One region of the Streptomyces sp. NPDC093089 genome, then DNA from elsewhere that is predicted to be linked to it. Evidence: riboswitches for the same ligand, from Rfam matches in the RefSeq annotation. Region 1 holds a riboswitch; each other region holds the start of a gene.
What was found. Region 1 has a riboswitch for cobalamin ahead of ACIQFX_RS34480 (ribonucleoside-diphosphate reductase subunit alpha). Riboswitches for the same ligand answer to the same signal wherever they lie in the genome.
Positions count from the first base shown of each region.

Region 1 (5,426 bases):
CGGGCCCAGGGCCTGGAGCCGACCTCGCAGCTCCTCGACATCGGGTACGTGACGGCGGACGACACCCTCGCCGGCCTGCTCGACATCTCCGCCGGCGGCCGCGTCCTGCGCATCGAGCGGCTGCGGCTGGCGAGCGGCGAGCCGATGGCCATCGAGACCACCCACCTGTCGGCGAAGCGCTTCCCCGCGCTGCGCCGGTCCCTGGTGAAGTACACCTCCCTCTACACCGCGCTCGCCGAGGTGTACGACGTGCACCTCGCCGAGGCGGAGGAGACCATCGAGACCTCCCTCGCCACCCCGCGCGAGGCCGGGCTGCTCGGCACGGACGTCGGCCTGCCGATGCTGATGCTCTCCCGCCACTCCCTCGACGGCCAGGGCGAGCCGGTGGAGTGGGTGCGCTCGGTGTACCGCGGCGACCGGTACAAGTTCGTCGCCCGCCTCCAGCGCCCCAACGGCTGATCCCACCCGGCACCCGGGCCGAACGGACCGCAACCGCACCACCATTGGTCTAGACCCTGACGATCCCCCGTGCCGCGTCGGAACGCGGCGCGGAAGGCGGTGCGGAACGCGACGCGGAAGACCGCGGGCGGCCCGGGGCAGCCGGTTGTGACGAATTCCCGAAGAATCGACTCCGTTATGCGGACGGGGGTTCCCTGCGGCGAACGCGTCCCCTAGATTTCCCCACCATTACCGAGGTGATCAGCGAGGGGACGATTCGCCGTGCCAGAAGCGACACAAGGGAAACAACCGGCCATCACCCCCTTGAGGGTGGTGATCGCGCTCTGCTTGTTCGCCCCGTTCGTGGCGATGCTCTGGGTGAGTTCGTACGCGAAGGCCGAACCGGTCTTCGCCGGCATCCCGTTCTTCTACTGGTACCAGATGCTCTGGGTACTGGTCTCCACCGCGCTCACCATGGTCGCGTACCAGCTGTGGCAGCGCGACCAGCGCGCCCGCAAGGGAGGTGACGCGCGATGAAGGACGGCGTGAACGGCGTGGCGCTGGGCGTCTTCGTCTTCTTCTTCGTGGCCGTCACGGTCATGGGCTTCCTGGCCGCGCGCTGGCGCAAGGCCGAGAACGAGCACAGCCTCGACGAATGGGGCCTGGGCGGACGGTCGTTCGGCACCTGGGTGACCTGGTTCCTGCTCGGCGGCGACCTCTACACCGCGTACACCTTCGTCGCCGTCCCGGCGGCCATCTACGCGGCGGGCGCGGCCGGCTTCTTCGCCGTGCCGTACACGATCCTGGTGTACCCGCTGATCTTCACGTTCCTGCCGCGCCTGTGGTCGGTCTCGCACAAGCACGGGTACGTGACCACCTCCGACTTCGTCCGGGGCCGCTTCGGCTCCAAGGGCCTGTCGCTGGCGGTCGCGGTCACCGGCATCCTCGCCACCATGCCGTACATCGCGCTCCAACTCGTCGGCATCCAGGCCGTCCTGGACGTGATGGGCGTCGGCGGCGGCGAGACCACCCACTGGTTCATCAAGGACCTGCCGCTGCTCATCGCCTTCGGCGTCCTCGCGGCCTACACGTACTCCTCGGGGCTCCGCGCGCCCGCGCTCATCGCCTTCGTCAAGGACACCCTGATCTACATCGTCATCGCCGTGGCCATCATCTACATCCCGATCAAGCTCGGCGGCTTCGACGAGATCTTCGCCAAGGCCGGCGAGGCCTACGCGCAGACCAACCCGGCGACCGGCAAGCCGCGCGGCACGCTCGTCCCCGGCGAGGCCGGCCAGTGGACGTACGCGACGCTCGCGCTCGGCTCGGCGCTCGCGCTCTTCATGTACCCGCACTCGATCACGGCGACGCTGTCGTCGAGGAGCCGCGACGTCATCCGCCGCAACACCACGATCCTGCCGCTGTACTCCCTGATGCTGGGCCTGCTCGCGCTGCTCGGTTTCATGGCCATCGCCGCCGGGATCAAGGTCAAGAACGGCCAGCTCGCCATCCCGCAGCTCTTCGAGACCATGTTCCCGGACTGGTTCGCGGGCGTGGCCTTCGCCGCGATCGGCATCGGCGCGCTCGTCCCGGCCGCGATCATGTCGATCGCCGCGGCCAACCTGTTCACCAGGAACATCTACAAGGACTTCATCAAACCGGACGCGACCCCGGCGCAGGAGACCAAGGTCTCCAAGCTGGTCTCGCTCCTGGTGAAGGTCGGCGCGCTGGCCTTCGTCCTCACCATGGACAAGACGGTCGCGATCAACTTCCAGCTGCTCGGCGGCATCTGGATCCTGCAGACCTTCCCGGCCCTCGTCGGCGGCCTGTTCACCCGCTGGTTCCACCGCTGGGCGCTGCTCGCCGGCTGGGCCGTCGGCATGGTCTACGGCACCGTCGCCGCGTACGGCGTCGCCAGCCCGACCCAGAAGCACTTCGGCGGCTCCTCCGCCGAGATCCCCGGCATCGGCGAGATCGGCTACATCGGCCTCACCGCCTTCGTCCTCAACGTCGTCGTCACGGTCGTCCTGACCTTCGTCCTCAAGGCCGTCAAGGCCCCCGAGGGCGTCGACGAGACCTCGCCCGAGGACTACACGGCGGACGCCGGCGACGCCGCGACCGGCTCGTCGGACCGCGCGAAGGTCGGCGCCTCGGTGCACTGACCCCGCGCACGCGCACAGGAGGGGCCCGGGAGATCCCGGGCCCCTTTCGCGCGCGGTGGGGGCAGACTGCCCTCATGGACATCGTGATCAGGGCGGTACGGCCCGAGGAGTACGAGGAGCTCGGCGATCTCACCGGACTCACCTATCTGAACGACGGGCTGCTGCTCCACGGCGAGGACGACTTCTACCTGGCCGTGCTCCGCGACACGGCCCGGCGGGCCCGCGAGAGCGAGGTGCTCGTCGCCGCCGACCCGGAGAGCGGCATCGTCGGCGGGGTGACCTTCGCCGCCGGAGGCACCACCTGGGCGGACATCGCGGTCGCCGGCGAGGCCGAGTTCCGGATGCTGGTGGTCGCGCCCGCGGCCCGCGGCAGGGGCGTCGGAGAAGCGCTCGTACGCGCCTGCGCGGACCGGGCGCGGGCCCTCCCCGGCTGCGCGCGGCTGGTGCTCTCCACGGACGCGAAGATGGTCGCGGCGCACCGGATCTACGAGCGGCTCGGCTTCGTCCGCACCCCCGATCGGGACTGGGAGCCGATCCCCGGCCACGCGCTGCGGACGTACGCGCTGGAGCTGTAGCCCCACGACCGACACAACATGTGGGGGGTGCCGTCAGCGGTGCCCCCCACATGTATGCTCATCCTCGCTGTCGACGCAGGGGAATCCGGCGCGAATCCGGAACTGTCCCGCAACGGTGTGCTTCGTGCGGTTTCGTACGGAGTGAGTCCGAGGACCTGCGGCAGCGCGCCCGGTCCTTCCGTTCCGGGTGCCACTGACTTCCGGGCCTCGCGGAGTGGGCCGGTGGACACGGCGCGTCCGGCATGACGGACGCCCCCCTGCCCGCCTTCCCCGTCGCGGCCCCGAGCCGAGCGAGGGAGAGCCCCCACGTGACCATCGCGCCCGCCGATCCGGCTTCGGCCGAGGCTTCCGCGGTCGAGAGCGACGGCCCCGGGACCGTGCTGCTGCGGACCCTGACCGACCTCACCGCCGATCTCCCCGACACCGACCCCGGCAAGATCGCCGCCGCCGCGCTGCGCGGCCGCAGCGCCGCGTCGGACGAGGCGGAACTGCGCGAGCTGGCCACCGAGGCGGCCGCGGGCCTGATCGCCGAGGACCCGGCGTACTCCCGGCTCGCCGCCCGGCTCCTGACGATCACCATCGCCGACGAGGCGGCCGACCAGGGCGCGGTCTCCTTCTCCGCCTCCGTCGCCGTCGGTCACCGCGAGGGCCTGATCGCCGACCGCACCGCCGCCTTCGTCGCACTGCACGCGGACCGGCTCGACACCCTGATCGACCGGGACGCCGACGACCGCTTCGGCTACTTCGGCCTGCGCACCCTCTACTCGCGCTACCTGCTGCGCCACCCGATCACCCGCAAGGTGATCGAGACCCCGCAGCACTTCATGCTGCGCGTCGCCAGCGGCCTGGCCGAGGACGACAGCGTCCGCGCGCTCGACGAGGTCGCCGCGCTGTACGGGCTGATGAGCCGCCTGGACTACCTGCCGTCCTCCCCCACGCTCTTCAACTCCGGCACCCGCCACCCGCAGATGTCCTCCTGCTACCTCCTGGACTCCCCGCAGGACGAGCTGGACTCCATCTACGGCCGCTACCACCAGGTCGCGCGCCTGTCGAAGCACGCCGGCGGCATCGGGCTCTCCTACTCCCGCATCCGCGCCCGCGGTTCGCTGATCCGCGGCACCAACGGCCACTCCAACGGCATCGTCCCGTTCCTGAAGACCCTCGACGCCTCCGTCGCCGCGGTGAACCAGGGCGGCCGCCGCAAGGGTGCCGCCGCCGTCTACCTGGAGACCTGGCACGCGGACATCGAGGAGTTCCTGGAGCTCCGCGACAACACGGGCGAGGACCAGCGCCGCACGCACAACCTGAACCTGGCGCACTGGATCCCGGACGAGTTCATGCGCCGCGTCAACGCGGACGCCGACTGGTCGCTGTTCTCGCCGTCGGACGTGCCCGAGCTCGTCGACCTGTACGGCGAGGAGTTCGACGCCGCCTACCGCGCCGCCGAGGCGAAGGGCCTGGCCCGCAAGACGATGCCGGCCCGCGACCTGTACGGCCGGATGATGCGGACCCTGGCCCAGACCGGCAACGGCTGGATGACCTTCAAGGACGCGTCCAACCGGACCGCGAACCAGACCGCCGAGCCCGGCACCGTCGTCCACTCCTCGAACCTCTGCACCGAGATCATCGAGGTCACGAACGACGGCGAGACCGCCGTCTGCAACCTCGGTTCGGTGAACCTGGGCGCGTTCGTCACCGGCGGCGACATCGACTGGGAGCGCCTCGACGAGACCGTCCGCACGGCCGTCACCTTCCTCGACCGGGTCGTCGACATCAACTTCTACCCGACCGAGCAGGCCGGGCGCTCCAACGCCCGCTGGCGGCCGGTCGGCCTGGGCGCGATGGGCCTCCAGGACGTCTTCTTCCAGCTGCGGCTGCCGTTCGACTCCGCCGAGGCGCGCGCGCTGTCCACCCGTATCGCCGAGCGGATCATGCTCGCCGCGTACGAGGCCTCCGCCGACCTCGCCGAGCGCAGCGGCCCGCTGCCGGCCTGGGAGCAGACCCGCACCGCCCGCGGCGTGCTGCACCCCGACCACTACGACGTGGAGCTCAACTGGCCGGAGCGCTGGGCCGCGCTGCGCGAGCGGATCGCCGCCGTCGGCATGCGCAACAGCCTGCTCCTGGCCATCGCGCCGACCGCGACGATCGCCTCGATCGCCGGCGTGTACGAGTGCATCGAGCCGCAGGTCTCGAACCTCTTCAAGCGCGAGACGCTGTCGGGCGAGTTCCTCCAGGTCAACTCGTACCTCGT
Region 1 covers NZ_JBIVPA010000019.1:62,916-68,341, forward strand. Annotated here, with positions in the region: gene ACIQFX_RS34460 (GntR family transcriptional regulator) at 1-459, shown strand, start outside; gene ACIQFX_RS34465 (DUF3311 domain-containing protein) at 721-975, shown strand; gene mctP (monocarboxylate uptake permease MctP) at 972-2,600, shown strand; gene ACIQFX_RS34475 (GNAT family N-acetyltransferase) at 2,675-3,175, shown strand; cobalamin riboswitch at 3,189-3,353, shown strand; gene ACIQFX_RS34480 (ribonucleoside-diphosphate reductase subunit alpha) at 3,484-5,426, shown strand, end outside.

Region 2 (5,426 bases), on a different contig from region 1:
CGAGTCGATCAGCTGGAGGATGCCCGCGCCGTACGTGCCGGGGCGGGAGCCGAAGATGCGGGTGGTGGCGCGCCGCTCGTCGCCGTGCTCGGCGAGGTCGGCCTGCGCGTGCGCCCGGACGTGGTTGTCCTCGGCGGACTCGCCCTCCAGACCGGCGACCAGCCGCACGGCGTCGTCGAGGAGGCCGATGACGTGCGGGAACGCGTCCCGGAAGAAGCCGGAGATGCGCAGGGTGACGTCGATGCGCGGGCGGCCGAGCTCGGCCGGCGGGATCGGCTCCAGGCCGTTCACGCGGCGGGAGGCCTCGTCCCACAGCGGGCGGACGCCGAGCAGGGCGAGCGCCTCGGCGACATCGTCGCCGGCGGTGCGCATCGCGCTCGTGCCCCACAGGGAGAGGCCCACCGAGGTCGGCCACTCGCCGTTGTCGGTGCGGTAGCGCTCCAGGAGGGAGTCGGCGAGGGCCTGGCCGGTCTCCCAGGCGAGCCGGGACGGCACGGCCTTCGGGTCGACGGAGTAGAAGTTCCGGCCGGTCGGCAGGACGTTGACCAGGCCGCGCAGCGGGGAGCCGGACGGGCCGGCGGGGACGAAGCCGCCGTTCAGGGCGTGCACGGCGTGCGCCAGCTCGTCGGTGGTGGCGGCGAGGCGCGGCACGACCTGCTCACAGGCGAACCGCAGCACGGCGTGCACCTCGGGGCCGTACGCGGCGGCGACCGTGTCGATCGCGGCGACGGACCAGCCGGCGGCCTCCATGCCCTCGACGAGCGCGCGGGCCTTCTCCTCCGCCTCGTCGGCGGTGGTGCGGGTGGCGGCCGACTCGTCGAGGCCGAGGGCCTCGCGCAGGCCGGGCAGCGCCTGCGTGCCGCCCCAGATCTGGCGGGCGCGCAGGATCGAGAGGACCAGGTTGACGCGGGCCTCGCCCTCCGGGGCTCCGCCGAGGACGTGCAGGCCGTCGCGGATCTGGGCGTCCTTGACCTCGCACAGCCAGCCGTCGACGTGCAGCAGGAAGTCGTCGAAGCCGTCGTCCTCGGGGCGCTCCTCCAGACCGAGGTCGTGGTCGAGCTTGGCGGCCTGGATCAGCGTCCAGATCTGGGCGCGGATCGCGGGCAGCTTCGCCGGGTCCATGGAGGAGATCTGCGCGTACTCGTCGAGGAGCTGCTCCAGGCGCGCGATGTCGCCGTACGAGTCGGCGCGGGCCATCGGCGGGACCAGGTGGTCGACGAGGGTGGCGTGGACGCGCCGCTTGGCCTGGGTGCCCTCGCCCGGGTCGTTGACGAGGAACGGGTAGACCAGCGGGATGTCGCCGAGCGCCGCGTCCGGGCCGCAGGCGGCGGACAGGCCGGCGTTCTTGCCGGGCAGCCACTCCAGGTTGCCGTGCTTGCCCAGGTGGACCATGGCGTCGGCGCCGAAGCCGCCGTCCTCGGCGCGGGCGGCGATCCAGCGGTAGGCGGCCAGGTAGTGGTGCGACGGCGGGAGGTCGGGGTCGTGGTAGATCGCGATCGGGTTCTCGCCGAAGCCGCGCGGCGGCTGGATGAGGATCAGCAGGTTCCCGCGCCGCAGGGCGGCGAGGACGATGTCGCCCTCCGGATTGCGAGACCGGTCGAGGAACATCTCGCCGGGCGCCGGGCCCCAGTGCTCCTCGACCTGCTCGCGGAGCTCGGCGGGCAGCGTCGCGTACCAGCGCTTGTAGTCGGCGGCCGGGATGCGGACGGGGTTGCGGGCGAGCTGCTCCTCGGTGAGCCAGTCCTGGTCGTGGCCGCCGGCCTCGATGAGGGCGTAGATCAGCTCGTCGCCGTCGCCGGAGACCAGGCCGGGGAGGTCCTCGGCCGGTCCGAAGTCGTAGCCCTCCGCGATGAGGCGGCGGAGCAGCGCGACGGCGGAGGCGGGGGTGTCGAGGCCGACCGCGTTGCCGATGCGGGAGTGCTTGGTCGGGTACGCGGAGAGGACGAGCGCCAGCTTCTTCTCGGCGTTCGGGATGTGGCGGAGCCGGGCGTGCCGGACGGCGATCCCGGCGACGCGGGCCGCGCGTTCGGCGTCGGCGACGTACGCGGGCAGGCCGTCCTCGTCGATCTCCTTGAAGGAGAAGGGGACGGTGATGAGCCGGCCGTCGAACTCGGGGACAGCGACCTGGCTGGCGGCGTCCAGCGGCGAGAGGCCCTCGTCGTTCTCCTCCCACGCGGACCGCGAGCCGGTCAGGCACAGCGCCTGGAGGATCGGCACGTCGAGCGCGGCGAGCGCGCCCGCGTCCCAGGCCTCCTCGTCGCCGCCGGCCTGCGCCTCGGCGGGCTTGGTGCCGCCGGCCGCGAGGACGGTGGTGACGATCGCGTCGGCTCCGCTCAGGACGGAGATCAGCTCCGCCTCGGGGGCGCGCAGGGAGGCCACGTACAGCGGCAGCGCCCGGGCTCCGGCGTCCTCGACGGCGTCGCAGAGGGCGCCGACGAAGGCGGTGTTCCCGCTCATGTGGTGGGCGCGGTAGTAGAGCACGGCGACGGTCGGACCGTCGACGGGCTTCGGGGTGCGCTCCAGCGGGCCCCAGGTGGGGGCGGCGGCCGGGGCCTCGAAGCCGTGGCCGGTGAGGAGGACGGTGTCGGAGAGGAAGCGGGCGAGCTGCTCCAGGTTCTCCGGGCCGCCGTGCGCCAGGTAGGCGTGGGCCTCGGTGGCGACGCCGACGGGGACGGTGGAGGCCTCCATCAGCTGCGCGTCGGGGGCCTGTTCGCCGCTGAGGACGACGACCGGCTTTCCGGTGGCGCGGATGGCATCGATGCCCTCCTGCCAGGAGCGGAGGCCACCGAGGAGGCGGACGACGACGAGCTCGGCGTCGTCGAGGAGGCCGGGGAGGTCGGCGAGGGGGAGCCGGGAGGGGTTGGCGAAGCGGTACTCCACCGGGCCGCCGGCTGAGCCGGCGTTCGCCGCACGGGCGCTGAGCAGGTCGGTGTCGGAGTGCGACAGCAGCAGAAGCATGGCGAGCTCAGGCCTTCCTCGGGGTTGTCCGCGCCCCGGGTGGTCGTGTGGACGGCGGGGAGTTCCTGACTCACCCGTACCGTCGCCGGTACGGGCTCACAGTGGCGGGACCGCGCCGGATTCTCACCGGGCTTCCTCCCCGGGGTCCTGGGACCCCATGCCGATCTGCATCCTAGATCGTGGCGTCGGCGGGGCGGGGCGGGCCGCGGAGTCGGCCGGATCACACTCGGTGGCGGCCCGGTTCCCCGTGGGTATGCTCGCCGCCATGCCGCCCACCCCACCCTCGACGCCCGCGCGGGACGAAGCTCGCATTCGGGACCGTGGCGACGCCTGCCCCGGGGCGCTGCGCCTGCACGCCGCCGACGACGGCGGACTGGCCCGACTGCGTCTGCCCGCAGGTCGTTTGACTCATCATCAGGTCGAGGCGCTGGCGGTCGCGGCGGAGACCCTCGGCGACGGACGGATCAGCCTCACCTCCCGGGGGAACGCGGAGCTGCGCGGCCTCGCGGAGGAGTGCGGGGCGGAGCTCGCCGCGCTGCTCGCGGAGGCGGGCCTGCTGCCCTCCCCCACCCACGAGCGCGTCCGCAACATCGTGGCCTCCCCGGCCGCCGGCCTCGACGGACTCGGCGGCCCCGAGGTCCAGTTGTGGGCCCGCGAGCTGGACTCCCTGCTCTGCGCCGAACCCTGGGCGGCGGCGCTTTCCGGCCGCTTCCTCTTCGTCCTCGACGACGGACGCGCCGACGTGGCGGGCCTGGGCGGCGATGTGACCTTGGTCGCAGTGCGGCCGACCGGGGTGCGGGAGGAGCCGGGCGCCGTATGGGAGCCGGACGCCGTACGAGAGCCGGGCGCCGTACAAGAGCCGGGCGCCGTGCGTCTGTACGTCGGCGGGCGGGCCTGGCTGGTCGCCGGAGCCGACGCGCCCCGCGCCGCGCTCGCCGCCGCCGGGGCCTTCCTCGACGCCGCCCGCGCGGCCGGAAACGGCGCCTGGCGGGTGCGGGAGCTGCCCGAGGGCCACGCCCCGGACGTGGCCGGCACGCTCGACCGCGCGGGCATCGCGGCGGAGCCCGTACCACCGGCGGACTCGCTGCCCGTGCACGCCCCGCCGCTCGCCCCCGGCCCCCTCGGCGCCGACTCCCTCCACGTCCTCGCGCCCCTCGGCCGCCTCACCGCCGCCCAGCTGCGCGCCCTGCTGCCCGCCGAGGAGGTACGGCTGACGCCGTGGCGCGGCGCGGTCGTCGTCGGAGCGGGCCCGTACGAGGAGCGGCTCGCCGCCCTCGACGCCCACGGGCTGATCACCCGCCCCGACTCCCCCTGGGCCGGCGTCAGCGCCTGCACCGGGCGGCCGGGCTGCGCCAAGTCCCTCGCGGACGTCCGCGCGGATGCCGCCCCGGGGTCCGCGCGGGGCCTCCCGGTCCACTACTCCGGGTGCGAGCGCCGCTGCGGTCACCCGCACGGCACCTGGGTCGACGTCGTCGCCACCGCCGACGGCGCCTACCTGGTGGACGGCGCCCCCACCCCCCGTACCGCCCTGACCGAAGCTGTCACCACGGCCCGCACGACGACGAGATGAGCGAGAGCACCAGGATGTTCGACTACGAGAAGGACGGGGCGGAGATCTACCGCCGGTCCTTTGCCACGATCCGCGCCGAGGCGGACCTCGCGGGCCTGCCCGCCGACGTCGCCCAGGTGGCGGTCCGGATGATCCACGCCTGCGGCATGACCGACCTCGTCCAGGACATCGCGTACTCCCCCCAGGTCGTCGCGAACGCCCGCGAGGCCCTGCGCGCCGGCGCCCCGATCCTCTGCGACGCGCAGATGGTCGCCAGCGGCGTCACCCGCAAGCGGCTGCCCGCCGACAACGAGGTGCTCTGCGCGCTCTCCGACCCGGCCGTCCCGGGCCTCGCCGCCGAGCTCGGCACCACCCGCTCCGCCGCCGCCCTCGAACTGTGGCGGGACCGCCTCGAAGGCTCCGTCGTCGCCATCGGCAACGCCCCCACGGCCCTCTTCCACCTCCTGGAGATGATCGCGAAGGGCGCCCCGAAGCCCGCCGCCGTCCTCGGCATACCGGTCGGCTTCATCGGCGCCGCCGAGTCCAAGGACGCGCTCGCCGAGAACGTCCTCGGCCTCGACCACCTGGTCGTACGGGGCCGGCGCGGCGGCAGCGCCATGACGGCCGCCGCGATCAACGCGATCGCCCACGAAGCGGAGATCCAGGCATGAGCACCGCGCACACGACCGGCAAGCTGTACGGCGTCGGCCTCGGCCCCGGCGACCCGAACCTCATGACGGTCGCGGCGGTCAGGGCCATCGCCGCCGCCGACGTCGTCGCCTACCACTCGGCCCGCCACGGCCGCTCGATCGCACGCTCCATCGCCGCCGAGCACATCCGCGAGGACCACGTCGAGGAGCGGCTGATGTACCCGCTCACCGTCGAGACCACCGACCACCCCGGCGGCTACCGGGGCGCC
Region 2 covers NZ_JBIVPA010000001.1:318,285-323,710, forward strand. Annotated here, with positions in the region: gene cobN (cobaltochelatase subunit CobN) at 1-2,958, opposite strand, end outside; cobalamin riboswitch at 2,997-3,132, opposite strand; gene ACIQFX_RS01555 (cobalamin biosynthesis protein CobG) at 3,212-4,528, shown strand; gene ACIQFX_RS01560 (precorrin-8X methylmutase) at 4,543-5,178, shown strand; gene cobJ (precorrin-3B C(17)-methyltransferase) at 5,175-5,426, shown strand, end outside.
Region 2: it holds a riboswitch for cobalamin, as region 1 does, so the genes downstream of both, cobN (cobaltochelatase subunit CobN) here and ACIQFX_RS34480 (ribonucleoside-diphosphate reductase subunit alpha) in region 1, are expected to answer to the same signal.

Region 3 (5,426 bases), on a different contig from region 1:
CGCGCCCCCGCCGACGGTGGCGGCACCCGTCCCGCGCACGTGCGCGTCCAGCACCTCCAGCTCACCGTCGGTCCGCCGCGCCACGCTCACCTCCTGCCGGTACCCCGGCAGACGCTGCACCTCCCGGAACGCGGCGCCGCAGCGCTCCGGATCCTGGAAGGCCAGCAGCAGGACGTCGTCACGAGATGAGCTCTCCACGGCCCGAGCCCAACCGCGCGTCACCCCGAACCCCCGGCTGCCCGAGGTCGCCGAACGAGTGAGCCGCGAGCCAGAAGTCGTAGGGGCGGGGGTGGTAAAGCCTCTGGGCGAGCGACCGTCGGACCAAGATCCGGACCATTCCCGGACCAGCCATCGCCACAGAGCCACGCCTGGCAGCATTTCCCCAGGTCAGCATGGGTTCAGCTGCTGCACCACCAGCAGGCGAAGAACCTGCTGGTCAGCCACTCGCCGAAGTAGAGCGAGTTCTTCTGGGCGTTTGGGCGATACGCACCAGAGAAAGCTCATCGAGTTCGCGAGCTGCCGGGCGCCGTCGTGGTCCCGTCGCACGACCCCTACGGCTCCGGGGGCGGAACGGGCCCGACCCTGGACTGATGACCCGTCAGCAGATTCAGCAGAAGGTCAGCATTCAGCTGACCGGACCCGCTCGCACACGGGCACGCTCCGGGAACACACCCGTCGGCCGCGCGACTGCGGGAGGGCTGCAACGCACCCCCTCCCACAGTCGCCACGGCAGCCACAGGAAGAGGCCGAGCACCCCCGACCCCACATCGAATCGGCAGAGGAAACAGCAGTTCAGCGCACCCGTCCCCCGCGCCTTTAGCTGCGTCGCCGGCACCTCCGGGGCGTCCAGCCGGCCTCCGTCGCACCCCTTCACCTCGCCGAAGCGCGAGCCGGTCATCCAGTTCTCCCGGGCCTTGCGGATCTCGCCGTCGGTGCGGCCGCGGCGCTGCGGCTTCGCCGGCTTCAGCGTGTTCGGGTGGACCTGCCCCCGCACCCGGTAGATGTCCTGCGTCGCGACGTCGTGGACGTTCAGCCGGTCGCCCCCAGCACCGCACGAAGCCGACCGGCCCGGAATCGGCCGCTTCCGACCGCCGACGCACCGGTGCGCGGCCGCGCCCCTGCAGCGATAATTGCGTCATCATGCACAGATGCAAAGAGCACCCACCACAAGCCCTTCCTGATGACCAGTCAGGAAAGTCGGCACCGGGTCGGTGCCAGTACCGCACGGAACCGCTCCCGAGCGCCATGAAACGCCAAGGCCAATAACATTCCTCACCCATTCTGACCTGCGAAAAGCCTGCTCAGCTACATGACTGCCAGTCTCACCAGGAGGTACCCGTGAGGATGCTCATCAACGTTCCGGAGACCGTCGTCGCCGATGCGCTGCGGGGGATGGCGGCGGCTCATCCCGAGTTGACCGTGGACGTGGAGCGGCGGGTCGTGGTGCGGCGGGACGCGCCGGTGGCGGGGAAGGTGGCGCTGGTGTCCGGGGGTGGGTCGGGGCACGAGCCGTTGCACGGGGGGTTCGTGGGGCCGGGGATGCTGGCGGCGGCGTGTCCCGGGGAGGTGTTCACGTCGCCGGTGCCCGATCAGATGGTGCGGGCCGCGGCGGCGGTGGACAGCGGGGCCGGGGTGTTGTTCGTCGTGAAGAACTACACCGGGGACGTGCTGAACTTCGAGATGGCGGCGGAGCTCGCGGAGGACGAGGGCATCCAGGTCGCGAAGGTGCTGGTCGACGACGACGTGGCGGTGACGGACAGCCTGTACACGGCGGGGCGGCGCGGGACCGGTGGCACGCTGTTCGTGGAGAAGATCGCGGGGGCGGCGGCCGAGGAGGGCGCGCCGCTGGAGCGGGTGGAGTCGATCGCCCGCCGGGTGAACGAGCGGTCGCGGTCCTTCGGCGTGGCGCTGAGCGCGTGCAGCACGCCCGCGAAGGGCAGTCCCACCTTCGACCTGCCGGACGGAGAGCTGGAGTTGGGCGTCGGCATCCACGGTGAGCCGGGCCGCGAGCGCCGGGCCATGATGACGTCGCGGGAGATCGCCGACTTCGCCGTGGACGCCGTCGTCGAGGACCTGGGGCCCACCGGTCCGGTGCTCGTGCTGGTGAACGGCATGGGCGGGACGCCGCTCCTGGAGCTGTACGGCTTCAACGCGGAGGTGCAGCGGGTGCTCACCGAGCGGGGCGTGCCGGTGGCGCGGACGCTCGTCGGGAACTACGTGACCTCGCTCGACATGGCGGGCTGCTCCGTGTCGCTGTGCGAGGTGGACGAGGAACTGCTGCGGCTGTGGGACGCGCCCGTACAGACGCCCGCCCTGCGCTGGGGCCGGTGAGCCGGGCCGTGGGGACGCCGGCGGGCGAGAGAGAGGGAGAGGGAGAGGTCATGACGGAGACGTTCGGTGCAGAGTTCCTGCTGCGCTGGCTGGCCGCGGTCGCCGAGGCCGTGGAGCGCGAGGCGGAACGGCTGACGGAGCTGGACTCGGCGATCGGCGACGCCGACCACGGCGCCAACCTCAAGCGGGGATTCGCCTCCGTGGCCGAGACGCTGGCCAAGGAGCCGCCGTCGACACCCGGCGCCGTGCTCACCACCGCCGGACGGCAGCTCATCTCCACGGTCGGCGGCGCGTCGGGCCCCCTGTACGGGACGCTGCTGCGCCGCACGGGCAAGGCCCTCGGCGAGGACGAGCGGTTCGACCGGGCGCGGCTCGCCGAGGCGCTGGGTGCCGGCGTCGCCGCCGTGTCCCAGCTCGGCGGGGCGCAGGTGGGCGACAAGACGATGCTGGACGCGCTGGTGCCGGCCGTGGAGGGCCTGCGGACCTCGTTCGGCGCGGCCTCCGCCGCCGCCGGGGAGGGCGCCGTCGGGACCGTACCCCTGCGGGCGCGCAAGGGCCGGGCGAGCTATCTCGGCGAGCGGTCGGTCGGGCACCAGGATCCGGGGGCGACGTCGTCGGCGCTGCTGTTCTCGACGCTGGCCGGGACCGCGCGCACCGAGGGGGCTTCGTGAGCGCGGCGGCCGATGGTTCGGCTGACGGCTCGGCGTCCGGTGCCTCCGCGTTCGTCGGCATCGTGCTCGTGTCGCACAGTGCGGCGGTCGCGGGGGCAGTGGCCGAGCTGGCGCGGGGGCTGGCGGGGGGCGGGAGGCTCGCGCCGGTGGCGGCGGCGGGGGGAACGCCGGACGGGGGTCTGGGGACGAGTTCGGAGCTGATCGCCGAGGCGGCGAAGGAGGTCGACCGGGGGGCGGGGGTGGCGCTCCTGGTCGATCTGGGAAGTGCGGTGCTCACGGTGAAGGCCTTGCTCGCCGAGGGGGACGAACTGCCCGCGGGTTCGCGGTTGGTGGACGCTCCGTTCGTCGAGGGCGCGGTCGCGGCGCTGGTGACGGCGAGCACGGGCGGAGACCTCGACGCGGTGGCCGCGGCGGCCTCGGAGGCGTACGCGTACCGCAAGGAATGAGCCCGCGCGGCGAGTGCGCGGAGTGACGGAGGGGGCGCGGCGGGTGGCGGCCGTGTTGTGATGCAGCAGGTCAACCCACTAATGTCGCAGGGCCTTGGTGTACGGGAAACCGGTGGAGTACCGGTGCGGCCCTCGCCACTGTGATCGGGAGGTCCGGCTCCACCCCCGCGGGTAACACCCTCGGGGAAGCCACTGGACCGCGGCGGGAGACCGTCTCGGTGTGGGAAGGCGGAGTCGGACGGCATGACCGTCAGCCAGGAGACCGGCCAGGGTGCGTTGTCCATCCACGAGGTGCTGGAGAGGTCTCCCGACCATGCATATAGCCGAGGGGTATCTGCCCCCCGCTCACGCCGCCGCCTGGGGCGTCGCGGCCGCCCCGTTCGTCGTCCACGGGGTCCGCGCGCTGACCCGCGAGGTGCGGTCCAATCCCGAGTCCACGCTGCTGCTCGGCGCCTCCGGCGCCTTCACGTTCGTCCTGTCCGCGCTCAAACTGCCTTCGGTGACGGGGAGCTGCTCCCATCCGACCGGTACGGGACTGGGCGCGATCCTGTTCCGGCCGCCGATCATGGCGGTCCTCGGCACGATCACCCTGCTGTTCCAGGCGCTGCTGCTCGCCCACGGCGGCCTGACCACGCTCGGCGCCAACGCCTTCTCGATGGCGGTCGTCGGGCCCTGGGCGGGGTACGGGACGTACCGGCTGCTGCGCCGGTTCGGTACGCCGCTGATGGTCGCCGTGTTCTTCGGCGCGTTCGTCGCCGACCTGTCCACGTACTGCGTCACCAGCGTCCAGCTGGCGCTCGCGTTCCCGGACGCCGGTACGGGGGTGCCGGGCGCGCTGGCCAAGTTCGGCGGGATCTTCGCGGTGACGCAGATTCCGCTGGCGGTGAGCGAGGGCCTGCTCACCGTGCTCGTGATGCGGCTGCTCAGCCAGTCGAGCAAGGGCGAGCTGACCCGGCTGGGTGTCCTTCCCCGGCCGCGGACCGCGCTCGACAAGGAGGCGGCCGCGCGATGAGCGTCAAGATCAGCCGTAACACGAGGATCAACGGACTGCTGCTGCTCGTCGTCGTCGCGCTCGCGGTGCTGCCGCTCGCGCTGGGTCTCGGCGACCACAAGGAGCAGCCGTTCAGCGGGTCCGACGGGGAGGCCGAGACGGCCATCACCGAACTCGATCCCGACTACGAGCCCTGGTTCAGCCCCCTGTACGAGCCGCCGTCCGGCGAGATCGAGTCGGCGCTCTTCGCGCTCCAGGCGGCCCTGGGCGCCGGATTCCTGGCGTACTACTTCGGCCTGCGGCGCGGCCGCCGGCAGGGGCAGGCGCGGGCCGCGGCGGCCGTGACCGGGGCGGACGGCGCGGCGGACGGGGACGGGGACGGGGCGGTCGGTGCGGCGGCCGTGACCGGGGCGGACGCTCCGGCGGCCAAGGCCGAGGCGGAAAGTACGCCGGCGGCGGACGAGGGCGGCGCGGGTGCCGCTGCCCCGCCCGTCGACGGGCGGGGCGTGTAGGCGCCGATGCTGCCCATCGACGCGGCCGCGCACAGCAGTCGCTGGCGCTCCCGCCATCCCGCCGAGAAGGCGCTGCTCGGTTTCGGTCTGACGCTGTGCGCGGTGGCCCTGCCGCCGTGGCCGGGTGCGGTGCTGGTGGCGGCGGTGACGCTCGGGGTGCTGCTCGGACCGGCCGGTGTGCCGGGCCGTCAGTTGTGGCGGGCGTTTCGCGTTCCGCTCGGCTTCTGTGTCACGGGCGCGGTCCCGCTGCTGTTCGAGGTGGGCGGGGCGCGGGGGATCGTGGCGCTGGCGCCCGGTGGCCCGGAACACGCGGGCGGGCTGCTGCTGCGGACGGCGGCGGCCTCGCTCGGGGTGCTGCTGTTCGCGTTCACGACGCCGGTGTCCGACGTGCTCCCCCGGCTGGTCCGGGCGGGGGTGCCGGCGCCGGTGGTGGACGTGGCGCTCGTGATGTACCGGATCATCTTCCTGCTGCTCG
Region 3 covers NZ_JBIVPA010000008.1:411,448-416,873, forward strand. Annotated here, with positions in the region: gene ACIQFX_RS21315 (hypothetical protein) at 1-198, opposite strand, end outside; partial or broken gene ACIQFX_RS21320 (pirin) at 806-940, opposite strand; gene dhaK (dihydroxyacetone kinase subunit DhaK) at 1,339-2,331, shown strand; gene dhaL (dihydroxyacetone kinase subunit DhaL) at 2,382-3,002, shown strand; gene ACIQFX_RS21335 (PTS-dependent dihydroxyacetone kinase phosphotransferase subunit DhaM) at 2,999-3,448, shown strand; cobalamin riboswitch at 3,527-3,734, shown strand; gene ACIQFX_RS21340 (energy-coupling factor ABC transporter permease) at 3,762-4,460, shown strand; gene ACIQFX_RS21345 (energy-coupling factor ABC transporter substrate-binding protein) at 4,457-4,951, shown strand; gene cbiQ (cobalt ECF transporter T component CbiQ) at 4,958-5,426, shown strand, end outside.
Region 3: it holds a riboswitch for cobalamin, as region 1 does, so the genes downstream of both, ACIQFX_RS21340 (energy-coupling factor ABC transporter permease) here and ACIQFX_RS34480 (ribonucleoside-diphosphate reductase subunit alpha) in region 1, are expected to answer to the same signal.